DNA from 2 places in the Georgenia soli genome. Region 2 is predicted to be linked to the other one. Evidence: riboswitches for the same ligand, from Rfam matches in the RefSeq annotation. Region 2 holds a riboswitch; the other holds the start of a gene.
The links. Region 2 has a riboswitch for S-adenosylmethionine ahead of ATJ97_RS16835 (LLM class oxidoreductase). Riboswitches for the same ligand answer to the same signal wherever they lie in the genome.
Positions count from the first base shown of each region.

Region 1: linked by a shared signal. The riboswitch ahead of ATJ97_RS10455 (hypothetical protein) and the one ahead of ATJ97_RS16835 (LLM class oxidoreductase) in region 2 are both predicted to bind S-adenosylmethionine.

Region 1 covers NZ_PDJI01000004.1:2,027,098-2,033,409, forward strand. Annotated here, with positions in the region: gene ATJ97_RS10435 (heavy metal translocating P-type ATPase) at 1-867, opposite strand, end outside; gene ATJ97_RS10440 (four-helix bundle copper-binding protein) at 1,019-1,420, opposite strand; gene ATJ97_RS10445 (hypothetical protein) at 1,653-2,753, shown strand; gene ATJ97_RS10450 (hypothetical protein) at 2,750-3,214, opposite strand; SAM riboswitch class IV at 3,362-3,475, shown strand; gene ATJ97_RS10455 (hypothetical protein) at 3,491-3,952, shown strand; gene ATJ97_RS10460 (ASCH domain-containing protein) at 4,106-4,561, shown strand; gene metE (5-methyltetrahydropteroyltriglutamate--homocysteine S-methyltransferase) at 4,752-6,312, opposite strand, start outside.
Region 2 covers NZ_PDJI01000004.1:3,439,713-3,446,024, reverse strand. Annotated here, with positions in the region: one part of gene ATJ97_RS16840 (IS3 family transposase) at 1-218, opposite strand, end outside; one part of gene ATJ97_RS16840 (IS3 family transposase) at 218-491, opposite strand; gene ATJ97_RS16835 (LLM class oxidoreductase) at 883-1,956, opposite strand; SAM riboswitch class IV at 2,248-2,365, opposite strand; gene ATJ97_RS16830 (alkylhydroperoxidase domain protein) at 2,568-3,215, opposite strand; gene ATJ97_RS16825 (CMD domain protein) at 3,215-3,904, opposite strand; gene ATJ97_RS16820 (putative FMN-dependent luciferase-like monooxygenase) at 3,913-5,061, opposite strand; gene ATJ97_RS16815 (dipeptide ABC transporter ATP-binding protein) at 5,058-6,312, opposite strand, start outside.

The sequences.
Region 1 (6,312 bases), 1.4 Mb from region 2:
GACGGTGCCGGCGACGACGTGGTCGCCGGCCTCGCGGCGCACCGGCCTCGACTCACCGGTGATCATCGACTCGTCGACGTCGGCGCCGCCGTCGACCACCTCGCCGTCGGCCGGGATCCGGCCGCCGGGGCGGACGATGACGACGTCTCCCAGCCGCAGGTCGGCGGGGGCGACCTTGGTGACCTGGTCGCCGTCGACCCGCTCCGCCTCGTCCGGCAGGAGCGCGGCGAGCGAGTCGAGCGCGGAGGAGGTCTGCGCGAGGGAGCGCATCTCGATCCAGTGGCCGAGCAGCATGATCACGACCAGCAGGGCGAGCTCCCACCAGAACTCGAGCTGGGGCGAGAGGAGGCCGAGCTGTGCGCCCCAGGAGGCGACGAAGGCGACCGTGATGGCCATGCCGATCAGCAGCATCATCCCGGGCTTCCGGGCCCGCAGCTCACTGACGGCGCCGGTGAGGAACGGCCGCCCGCCCCAGACGTAGATGACCGTCCCGAGCACGGGGGCGACCCAGGTGATGCCCGGCAGGTCGGGCAGCTCGTAGCCGATGATCATGGCGAACACCGGGCTGAGCAGCACGGTCGGGATCGCCAGGACGAGCATGATCCAGAAGAGCCGGCGGAACTGCCCGACGTGGTCCCCGTGCCCGGCGTGACCGTGGCCGCCGTGGCCCGACATGTCGTGACCCGCGTGGGCGTCGTGAGCCGCATGGGCGTCGTGACCGGAGATGTCGTGCCCCGCGTGCGCGGCGTGGAGCGCGCGGGTGTCGACGCCTCCGTGACGGTCGTGCTCAGGCGGTGGCGCGGCGTGCCCCTCGTGCGGGGGCGATCCTGCTCCGCTCCGGTGCTCGGCGTGCTCGTGGTGCGCCATGGTCGTCGCTCTCTCTCCGGGCCGTCTGGGCCGAGACTGTTGCTTTCATACCCCAGGGGGGTATGAGTCGTAACCACCCAGCCACCGCATCTGTTCCCGCCCGGCCGAAGAGTTTCCTCGCGGAGATCTCTCGTTCGGTGCCGCGCAGCCGTCAGGCGATGGTGGCGAGCAGCTGCGTGCAGGCCTCCTCGCACTCCCGGCACGCCTCGGCGCACACCCGGCAGTGCTCGTGCATCTCGGCGTGCGACTCGCACTCGTCCCCGCAGGTGCGGCACGCCACGACGCACGCCTGCAGCTGGGCTCGGACCACGGTGACGTCGGCCCCGGTCTGACGGGTCAGGACGCGCAGCGTCGTCGCGCAGATGTCGGCGCAGTCCAGGTCGGTGCGGATGCACCCGCGCAGCTCGGCCACCATGTCCTCGGCCAGGCAGGCGTCGGCACAGGCCGTGCAGGTCTGGGCGCAGGCGGCGAGCGCGTCGATCGCCCGGCTCAGGAGCTTCGCGTCCATGGTCGGCTCCGACGGGTGCGCGGCCAGCATCTCGGTAGTCCTCATAGGGTTCCCCTTCTCCGTCTCGTGCGCTCGGTGGGCGCCCGGCGGGCGCCCACCCTGACCCCCTCGACGGTAGGCACCCACCCCGAGGGGCGCACCCGCAGTACCCACGGCCGCGTCGAGCGCCGATAATCAGGATCACCAGCCACCGGCGAGGCCCGACCACTCGCTCCGTCCGGCGACGGAGTGGGGACGGCGTGGGACGGCGGGCGCGGGAGGACCTCGGAAGCGGCCGGTGACGCTGACCAGAGATGGCGGTGCCGACATGCGCTACCGGGAACCACCTTCCGGCGCCGGTGAGGCCGTGGCCGACGCCCTGCACGGCGCACGGACCTCGGACGTCGCCGCCGGCCGGACCACCCGCCCGCCGGCGGCTCCCCCGACAGAGCGGATCCTCGCCGCGCTGCCCGGGTCCCGCCCCCTGCTGATCGTCGTCTGGGGTCTGGTGCCGTGGCTCAACCTCGCCGCGGTGGCTCTCCTGGCCCCGTCGTGGCCCGGCGGGATCCCGTGGGGAGAGGTGCTCAACAGAACGGCGACGTCCTTCGCCGTCGTCCTCTCGCTCTGGGGCGTCTCCCGCATCACCGAGGAGCTCCGGCGGCTGCAGGTGAGGCTGACGGACTCGGTCGAGGAGGCGCGGCCGGACGTGGAGCACCTCTTCCGCGGCCTCGACAGCGTGACCGCCCCGCTCGTCCTCCTGGCGGCGACCGGCGTCGTGCTGCCGCTGGACGAGATGGTCCGCGCCGAGCCCGGGGCGGCCCTGATCCAGGGCGTCACGTGGGTGGTGATCGGCATCCCGCTCTGCACGGCGTTCTGGGTGTACGTGGCGCTCCAGCTCGGCCTGATCCGCCTCGGACGCGGGCACGTGACGCTGCGGGACTACGACGGCGACCGCACCCTCGGGCTCCAGCCGGTGGGCCGCCTCGCGTTCACGGGGTTCTGGCTGATCCTGGGCAGCGTCGGCCCGGTGGTGCTGACCGGTCTGTCCGACCTTCCCGTGACGCTCGTCGGCGCGGGCGTGCTGGTGGCCGCCGTGGCGCTGTTCTTCCTCTCCCTGAGCGACCTTCATCGGCAGATGGTGGCCGTCAAGGAACGCGAGCGCGCGCAGGCGACGGAGCTCTACCGGCAGGCGTACCGGGACCTACGGGGAGCTCCGACCCTCGACGTCCTCCAGCAGCACGCCGGCCTCCTCGGTGCCGCCGAGAGCCTGGAGCGACGGGCCGAGCGCATCCAGGAGTGGCCGTTCGACGAGGGCACCTTCGCCCGGGTGGTGACGATCGCCTCCAGCGCCGGGGCCACGATCCTCGCGCGCCTGCTTCTCGCGCCCACGGGACTCTAGACGGCGGCCCGCTCCGCCGTCGGGACGACGACGGCGAGCCGCCGCGTCAGGGCGACGGCGAGCTGGGACGTCGCGACGGTCTGGGCCACGATGACCGCGGGGAAGGCGAGCAGCACCACCAGAGTCAGGGCCAGCGCGCCCGGCCCCGCCGACATGAAGCCGGTCCGGTCCTCCTGCAGCGGGATGTTGACGCTCTGGAACACCAGGAGCGCAGCGCCCAGCACGAGCAGCACCGTGCCCGCGCGGCGCCGACCGAGCGCCGTGACGATCGCGCCCGGCAGCATGACCATCGCGAAGATCAGGAGCACGCCCAGCGTGCCGGTGGTGGAGAAGCGGGGGGCGTCCCCGCTGAGCACCACGAGCAGCCGCATGAGCACGCGGGCCACACCGCCCGCCAGAACCCCGAGGACGACGGCGGCCAGCGCACCGGCCGCGACCCGGGAGCCGATCTGTCGGAGCATTCCGCCGTCCGTTCCGTCACGCCGGTCCTCGTCGACCGCACGGTCCAGGAGCGTAGCCAGCGCCCGCCCCTGCGGTCAGCCACCAGAAATGGGGAGGTCGGCGGGCTGCGGGTCCCGATGTCGGCGCGGGTCGGTAGGGTGCGTGGTGGTCAAGAGGACCAGCGCCACGCCCTCCGGCGTGCTGGTCCGGCAACCGCGCGACGCGCACGGTGCCCCCGGAGGAAGACCCGCCCGCGCCGCCCGGCGCGAGAAGAGCGCTGACCCAGGAGAGCTTCCATGAGCCCCACCCCGTCCTTCCCCGGCCACGACGGCGGAGCCGCGGCCGTCCCGGACCGCGAGTGCACGCGCCCCGGGCCGTGCCGGTCCTACCGCGCCGGGCACCTCATCCACTTCATCCACGCCGGGTTCATCCGGCGGACGCCCTGGGGCTGGCGCGACGGCGTCGTCCGGGCGTCGGGCGAGGACAACGTCGCCGTCGTCGACTACCTCGACGGCTCCGGCACGGCCGAGATCTGGCAGCACCACGACCTCTCGGTCGTCGCGCCGCCCGGCTCCCCGGTTCGGCTGCACGAGCGCTACTACGCGCTGGAGTCCGGGGACGCGATCCTCAACGTGCTGCTCCTGCGCGGCGTCGGGCCCGTGCCGGAGCCCGAGACGCCGGAGCTGTGGGCGGGCGAGGGCGACCCGATCTTCGTCGACCTCGCGACCGGCCGGGGGGTGCGGGCACCCCGCCGCTGAGCGGGCGACCGTGGGACGATCCCCGGCATGACGAATCAGGACGTGCGGCCGGCTGACGCCGCCCGGGACGTGCCCACGCCGGACGGCGCCGACCGCACGACGCCCGGGCGGCGCACCCCGCCGTCCCCGCTCGACACGGTGGCCGCGGAACGCATGTGGACCGCGTACGCGGCCGCCCACCCGGAGGCGGTGGCGGCCGCGCCGCAGCACACCGTGGACCGGTTCGGCGACTCCGCCGAGCTGTCCGACGAGCTGCTCGGTCTCGTGCTCCACGGCCCGAAGCGCGCCACCGCCGACCTCGTGTCCGAGTTCCTCGCGCGCGGCGAGAGGCTGCCCCAGGTCGGCTCCCACTGGGTGGCGTGCGACGGCGCCGGAGTGCCGCGCGCCGTGCTGCGCAGCACCGAGCTGCGGCTGGGGACCATCGCCGACGCCGACGAGGCGTTCGCCCGGGACGAGGGCGAGGACGACCGCACCCTGGAGTCGTGGCTGCGCGAGCACCGCCGCTACTGGGAACGCACGTGCGCCGCGCGGGGCGCGCGCTTCACCGACGAGGACGAGATCGTCTTCGAGCGCTTCCGCGTGGTGTGGCCGCCGGAGCTCGCCGACTGAGCCGGTGCTGCCGCCCGGGCCCGGCACCCGGTGGAGAACGTGACCACTCGACGAGAACGAGAACTTGACCGCTCAAGGAGAAGTTGACATCTCACGGAGAGCTTGACCATTCGCGGAGAAGTTGACGTCTCACGGAGAACTTGACCGCTCGCGGAGAAGTTGACGTCTCGCGGGGAGGGGAGCGGGAAGGTCAGGAGAGGGAGTCACGGACGGTTCTTGCCGCCTCGACGAGGTTGGCGAGCGCCGCCGTCGTCTCCTCGTAGCGGCGGGTCTTCAGCCCGCAGTCCGGGTTGACCCACAGCTGCCCGGCGGGCACCGCGTCCAGCGCGGCGGTGAGCAGCCCGGCGATCTCCTCGGTGCTGGGCACGCGCGGGGAGTGGATGTCGTACACGCCAGGGCCGATGCCCCGTCGGAACCCGGCGGCCCGCAGCTGGGGCAGGATCTCCATCCGCGAGCGCGCCGCCTCGATGCTCGTGACGTCGGCGTCCATCTGGTCGATCGCGTCGAGGATCTCGCCGAACTCCGAGTAGCACAGGTGCGTGTGGATCTGGGTCGCCGGCTCCGCCGCCGAGGTCGCCAGCCGGAACGCCCGCACGGCCCACGCCAGGTAGCCGTCGCGGTCGGCGCGCCGCAGCGGCAGCTTCTCGCGCAGCGCCGGCTCGTCCACCTGCACGATGCGGATGCCGGCCGCCTGCAGGTCGGCGATCTCGTCCCGCAGCGCGAGCGCCAGCTGCTGGGCCACCTCGCCGACGGGCAGGTCGTCGCGGACGAAGGACCACGCCAGCATCGTGACCGGTCCGGTGAGCATGCCCTTCACGGGCCGGTCGGTCAGCGACGCGGCGTAGGAGATCCAGGGCAGCGTCATCGGCCTGCGCCGGACGACGTCGCCCCACAGGATCGCCGGCCTCGTGCACCGCGAGCCGTAGGACTGCACCCAGCCGCGCTCGGTGACGACGAACCCGTCGAGCTGCTCGGCGAAGTACTGCACCATGTCGTTGCGCTCCGGCTCGCCGTGGACGAGCACGTCCAGCCCCAGCTCCTCCTGCATCCGGACCACCCGGGCGATCTCGCCGCGCACCGTGTCCTCGTAGGCGGCGCGGTCCAGCTCCCCGCGCCGCAGCGCCGCCCGAGCCCGGCGCAGCTCCGGCGTCTGCGGGAAGGAGCCGATCGTCGTCGTCGCGAGCACCGGCAGGTCGAGGATCTCCCCCTGGGCGGCCACCCGTTCCTCGTACGGCGCCCGCGCCAGATCCTCCCTCGCGCTCGCCGCGACCTGCTCCCGCACGTCGTCCCGGACGACGCCGGAGTGGGCCAGGCGGGAGCGTCTCGCCTCCGCGGCCTCCTCCAGCTCCTCCTCGACCGCCTCGCGCCCCTCCGCCAGCCCCCGCGCGAGCAGCACGACCTCCTCGACCTTCTGGTCGGCGAAGGCCAGCCAGGAGCGCAGCTCAGGAGCCAGGTGCCGCTCGTTCCCGGCGTCGAGCGGCACGTGGAGCAGCGAGCACGATGTGGACACGCCGACCCGGGCGCCCTCGCCGATGCCGTCGCTGAGCGCGGTGAGCAGGTCGAGCGCCCGTTCGAGGTCGGTGCGCCACACGTTGCGCCCGTCGACCACGCCGGCGACGACGACCTTGCCCGCGAGCGCGGCGAGCGTCCCGGCGTCCGGGAGCGGCCCGCGGACGAGGTCGAGCGCGACCGCCTCGACGTGGCTCGCGGCGAGGCGCGGCAGGGCGTCGCCCGGATCGCCGTAGGGGGTG
Region 2 (6,312 bases):
CAGGGAGTGGATGGCGTTGACCAGGTACGCCATCGCCAGCTCCCGCGGCGCCAGGGAGGTCCGGGCCCGCCAGGCCCGGTAGGTCCGCGCGGCGACCTGCAGGCCCTGGTCAGACAGGACCCGGCAGACCGACTCGACCGAGCGGCCCTGGGCGTGCTGGGAGCGGATGAACTCCATGATCATCGGTTTCGGGGGTCGAGCTCCCCCGCGAAGAAAGTCGCCGCGGACCTCAGGATCGCGTTGTCCTCCTCCAGGCGCCGCACCCGCGCCTTGAGCGCCTTGATCTCCTCGCGTTCCTGGGTCGTCATCCCGTCCCGGGCGCCGGCGTCGACATCGCCCTGACGCACCCACCCCCGCAACGTCTCCCGGGACATCCCCAGACGCGCCGCGACCGCCTCGCACGCCTTGGTGATCGACCCGTACTCCGGGACCTGCTCCCTGACCATCCGCACCGCGCGCTCCTTCGCCGCGGCGTCGTACTGCTTCGGCATACCTGCATCCTTCCTCGCAAGAAACGATGCGGCACACAAACCCGAACGCTTCACCGCCGCCCACCTCGGCATCCTGCTGTGCTGGCACCACCACGACTACGTCCACCAACGCAACATCACCATCCAACGCGTCGGCGACCAGTGGATCTTCACCCGCCCCGACGGCACCACCATCACCACCATCCGCGCCGCCTGACCCGGCACAACGACAACGCGCCGGACACGCACGCACCGGAAGAGCATCGCCGCACCAGCGAGGGCCGCAGACCCACGGTCTGCGGCCCTCGCTCGCCGGTGACGCCTCGCCCTTCTCACCGGCCCCGCAGCACGAGCCCTGCCTACCGAAGCAAGCAGGGCAGCCAGCAGCGCCGGCTCCGACGGAGCGCCCGGTTCAGGCCACCGGCACAGCGGCCAGTCGACTCGCCGGGCCGTGAACGCGAGAGGCGGCAGTAGTGCGGACAGAACCGTTCCGCGTGCCGTGCCCACCGGCGGCGCGCCTGACGTCGTCGGGACGACGCGGGGTCGGGCGGGAGGCGACCGTGTGCTCCTCGACGAGGCCACGGGCGCGAAGCTCCGGCACGACACCCTTCAGCAGCGCGGCCACGTCGGCGGGAACCGACCCCGGCAGCACGACGAACCCGTCTGCCGCGCCCGCACTCACCCAGGTCTCGACCACGTCTGCGACGTCGGTGACGGTGCCGTAGGCGCGGAGCGCTCCCGCCCAGGACGCCTGGTCCCCGTCGATGTCGGCGATCAGCCCGGCCCGCTCCTCGGCGCTGGCCCGGTCCTGCGAGACGACGGCGTGCAGGTCGACGAGGACGCGCACGTCGTCCTCCCGGCCGGCGGCGCGGGCCGCCGCACGGACCGCGTAGCGCAGCTCGCGCGCCCAGCCGAGGTCCTCCTCGCGGATGCGCACGATGTCCGCGTGCGCGCCGGCCAGCGCGACATCCTGCTCGCCCGAGACCTGCAGCACCACGCTCGGGCGCGGCGAGCGCGTACGCGCCCCGGCGATCGAACGGGACACCCCTGGCAGCGACCGCGCGAGGTTCTCACCGCCGCCGGCGAGCTGGAGGCCTGTCCACGTGCCGTGCTCTCGGGACACCTGCGCCAGCTCACCGGCCACAACGCCGAGGTCGGCGCGCCCGGCGGGAACGCTGGGAATCAGGCCGGCTGACCCGGCGTGCGGGCTGATGCGCCGCGCGGCGACGACGGGGTCGAGCCAGTCGTCGCGGCGGACCGCCCGGTCGGAGCGCAGCCGGAACTGCTCGCCGAGAGAGACGAAATCGACGCCGCTGTGGTGCGCGGCGCGGGTGTAGGACGCCAGCTTGGCGAGGTCGCACTTCTCGACCGGCAGGTCGGCGGAGAGTCCCGTCGCGGACGTCGAGACTCCAAGGCCGGTGAGGTCCAGGCCGATGGTGGCGCGCGGAGTGTTGGAGGTACGGGTGGGCAGCAGAGAGACAGTCATGGTGCACGTCCAAGGTGTCGTCGCGCGGTCGCGCGCAGGCAGGAAGGAGGCTGACCGAGCCGGTCCACGCCACAGGCGTCTCACTCGCCCGGGTGTGGGCTCAGGTCAGGGGTGATGCGTCGGCGCGCAGTTCAGCGCCGGGGCATCGCGGAGGAACGTCGTTCAGGCGGACATTCGCGAACGACAGCACATGCACATGCACATGGAGCGGCCAGCAGAGAAGACGTTCTGCCTAGGGCTCGTGTGCGCGTTCATGTCGTTCCGGTTCCTTCGTGCTCATGCACCTGGAGGTGCGTGTCGTTGCCCTCACGGGCCAGGTCGTCACCCCGGGGCACCCCCCGCACGTGGGGGGTTGCCGACCAGCAAGCCGGGACTTAGCGCACTTACGTGCGCACTGGTGCTCGAGACCTGGAGGTGACGTTAGGCCAGCGATACTTCAGGTGTCAACGAACGGCGTGTCGCCACGGGATGCGATGACGCCGCCGTGAGGGGCACCCCGGGCGGCCCGCTGCCCCTGGGACCGCGCGTTCGGACCGCGCGTTCGGGCCGTGCTCCTGGGGACCACGCCGAAGGGCCGGGCACCCGAAAGGTGCCCGGCCCGGCGACCGCGCTCAGCTCTTCGCCGGGTTCTCCGGCTCTCCGAGCGAGAGCATCAGTCGGTTCGCCCAGTTGAAGAACGCCGCCCCGTGAACGAGGTCGGCGATCTCGAGATCGTCGAGCCCCTGCTCCCGAAGATCTCTGACCTCCTGCTCACCGAAGCCGACCGGGGTGCGGGTCAGCGCCACGGAGGCCGCGACGACGGCGTTCCAACGTGGGCCGAGGTCCGCCCCGACGCCCTCGTCGAGCAGCTGCTGGACGTCGTCGGGTCGGCGGGAGTGGTGGCTGGCGAACCGCGCGTGGACCGACGCGCAGAAGACACAGCCGTTGAGCCGACTCGTAGCGGCGGCCGCCAGCTCGCGCTCCGCACGGGGCAAGCCGCCCTTGGTGTTGTAGAAGATGTCGTTGTCCGTGCGGGTGCGCGCGCCCAGCACCTCGGGGTCGCGGGCCAGCAGCGCGAAGTAGGGGCTTTCCGCGCGGCGACGGTCGACCACACCGTCCCAGTGCCGCTCCGTGAACTTCTCCACCGCCAGAGGCTCCAGCCAGGGAACCCAGCCGAGGTTCTCCTGCGTGAACTTCTCGGGCCGCTCCAGGTCTGGGTAGGTGGTGACCTGCTCCGCGGCGCTGACCGTCTCGGTGGCGATCGTCTTCTCGGTGGACATCAGCGAGCTCCTTCCGACCCGGCGGCGGCGAGCTGGCGCAGCCCGTGCACCACCCGTACCTGGAACGCGAGGAACGCCACGAGCTGGGAGAGCGTGACGATCCCCGTGGTGGACCAGCCCTTCGTCAGCAGGCGGTCGAGGGCCTCGGGCGTCGCCTCCCGCGGGCGGAGCACCAGCAGCTGGGCGTGCTCGAGCGCGGCCGAGAGGCGACCGCCGAGCACCGCCTCCGCGGCCGCCTCGAACGACGGCCCCGGCCGGCTCTCCGGCGCGAGCCCGGGCTCGCGGTAGATCCCGTAGGGCCCGTTGCCCCGGGCACGAGCGACCTCCTCGTCGACCGCCCCGACGACGACGTAGCCGCTTCCCCCGCCGACGGCGGCGAGCCGCGTCGCGTAGTAGTCCCGCAGGTCCTCGGAACCGTGCAGCCCGACGACGAACGTGGCGACGGCGAGCCGTTCCGCGACCGAGATCTGGGAGTCGTCGACCGGGTGGAACAGCGCCTCGTAGGCCTTCTGCGCGTTCGCACGTGCCTCCGGCCGCGCCGCGCGGATCTGGTCCAGCCGGTCACCGGGACGGACACCGAGGAGGTGGTCGACGACGTCGGCCGGTTCTACGATCCCGCCGTAACCCGGCGAGCCCGGATCGGTTCTCACGTCGGTGGCCGGGCCGGCCGGGGTGGTCAATGGGGTCATCTCTCTCCTCACAGAGCAGTGCTGACGAGCGGGGCGGCGTCGGCGCGTGCTGCCGAACCGGGGAACGGGGAGGCATCGCTGTGCGACGCAGTGGTGGCGAGCGGGGCGGCAGCGGCGTGCGGAGCAGCACCCGCGGACGGGTCAATCTCGGCGGACGGGCCCCTGGTGGCCCAGCCCAGGGCGGGGGCGACCTCCGTGGCGATCAGCTCGACGGAGCGCAGGACGTCCTCGTGGGGCGGGTCGATCGAGTGCACCTGGAAGCTGACGTCCGTGGCGCGGGCGAGCGCCGTGTCCTGCCGCAGCAGCTCCACGACCTCGTCGGGCGTCCCGACGTAGCTGTCCGTGCGCCGGATGACGGTGTCGAGGTCGTCGATCGGCAGGTCGTGCCTGATCGCCCGCAGCTTCTCGACCGCACGGAACAGACCGGCGCCCGCGAGCACCCGCGCCCGCTGCCGGTCCTCCGTGACGAACAGGGTGCGCGAGGCGAGGATCCGCGGCTCGACCCCCGTGGGCAGCGCCGCGAGGTAGGCGTCGATCACCGGGTGCTGGATCTCGCTCAGCGAGGCGTCCGGCGCGCCGGCCGGGCGGGGCTGCGTGCGCGAGAGCATGAGCCCGTCGCCGGCCGCGCCCGCCCGCTCGGCGCCGGCGGCGGAGAACGTGGCCTGCCACAGCCGCTGCGCCAGCCCTGGCGCCGGCGGATAGAGCTGGTTGTGCGGGTGGCCGAGGTCCCCACCGGCCAGCGCGCCGCGCAGGACGTCGAGGTGCGCCGCGTGCACAGCGTGCTTGTCGGCCACGTCGAGGCCGAACGCCGAGAACGACTTCGGCGTCCCGCCGGAGCCGAGCCCCAGCTCGAGGCGCCCGCCGGAGAGCACGTCCAGCACCGAGGCATCCTCGGCCACCCGCACCGGGTTCTCCAGCGGCAGGGTGATGATCGCCGTGCCCAGGCGGATGCGCTCCGTCACGGCGGCGAGATGGCTCAGCAGCACGAGCGGCGAGGGCAGCCCGCCCTCGTCGCCGTCGAAGTGGTGCTGCGCCACCCACGCGGCGTCGAACCCCAGCCGTTCTGCCAGCTGCACCTGCTCGACGGCGTTGCGGTAGCGCTCCGCCGGGGGAGCGTAGTCGAGGACGCGCGTGAAGATCCCCAGTCGTGTGGTCATCGTGACTGCTCCTGCTCGGTGGTCGGTGCGGCGTGCCGCGTGATCGGGGCGGCGTGGTGCTCGCTGGCCGGGTCGGCGCCCCGCGTGATCGGGGCGGCGTGGTGCTCGCCGGCCGGGTCGGTGCGCCGCGCGGTGGACCCGGTGCGGACGCCGCGCCCGGGGATGGCCGCCAGCAGTGCGGCCGTGTACTCGTGCTCCGGCCGGGCGAAGACCTGCTCCGTCCGCCCCTGCTCGACGACCTTCCCGGCCCGCATGACCGACACGGTGTCGGAGATCTGCCGCACCACCGCCAGGTCGTGCGAGATGAACAGGTAGGTCAGGCCGAGGTCCGTCTGCAGCTCGCCGAGAAGGTCGAGGATCTGCGCCTGGACGCTGACGTCCAGCGCGGAGACGGCCTCGTCCAGCACCAGCAGCCGCGGCTGGAGTACGAGGGCCCGGGCGATGGCGACCCGCTGTCGCTGCCCGCCGGACAGTTCCGCCGGCCGGCGCCGGAGGACATCGGCCGGCAGCGCCACCCGCTCGACCGTCTCCGCCGCGCGGGCCGCGCGCGCCGACCGGCCGGGTCGCTCGCCGCGCGGGAGGTTGCGCAGCGGCTCGGCGACGATCTCCGCGATGCTCTGGCGCGGGTCGAGCGAGGAGAACGGGTTCTGGTACACGAGCTGCGTCCCCCGGCGGAACCGCCGCAGCGCCTCCCCCCGCAGACCGGTGACCTGCTCCCCCTCGACGACGACGGAGCCCGCCGTGGGCCGGCCGAGCCCGACGACCGCGCGCGCCGTCGTCGTCTTGCCCGATCCCGACTCCCCCACCAGGGCGTGCGTGGTGCCCCGGACGACGGCGAAGCTGACGTCGTCGACGGCGCGGAACGCGCCCGCCGCGCGGTCGCGTGCGAACTCCTGGACCAGGCCGGTGACGACGACGGCGTGGTCGTGCTCGTCGGCCCGCTCGACGAGGGCCGCGGTGCGCGCCCGCGCGCCGTCAGCCGGGGAACGGAACGCCGGGGCGTCCGCCAGCAGGGAGCGGGTGTACGTCGCCTGCGGGTGGGAGACGAGCTGCGCCGTCGGTCCCTCCTCCACCACCCGGCCGTCCTTGAGCACGACGACGCGGTCGGCGCGGTCGGCGGCGACGGCGAGGTCGTGCGTGATGAGCAGGACGGCGGTGCCGAGCTCACGCTGGAGGTCACCGAGCAGGTCGAGAACCGTCTGCTGGACGGTGACGTCGAGGGCGGAGGTGGGCTCGTCGGCGATGACGAGG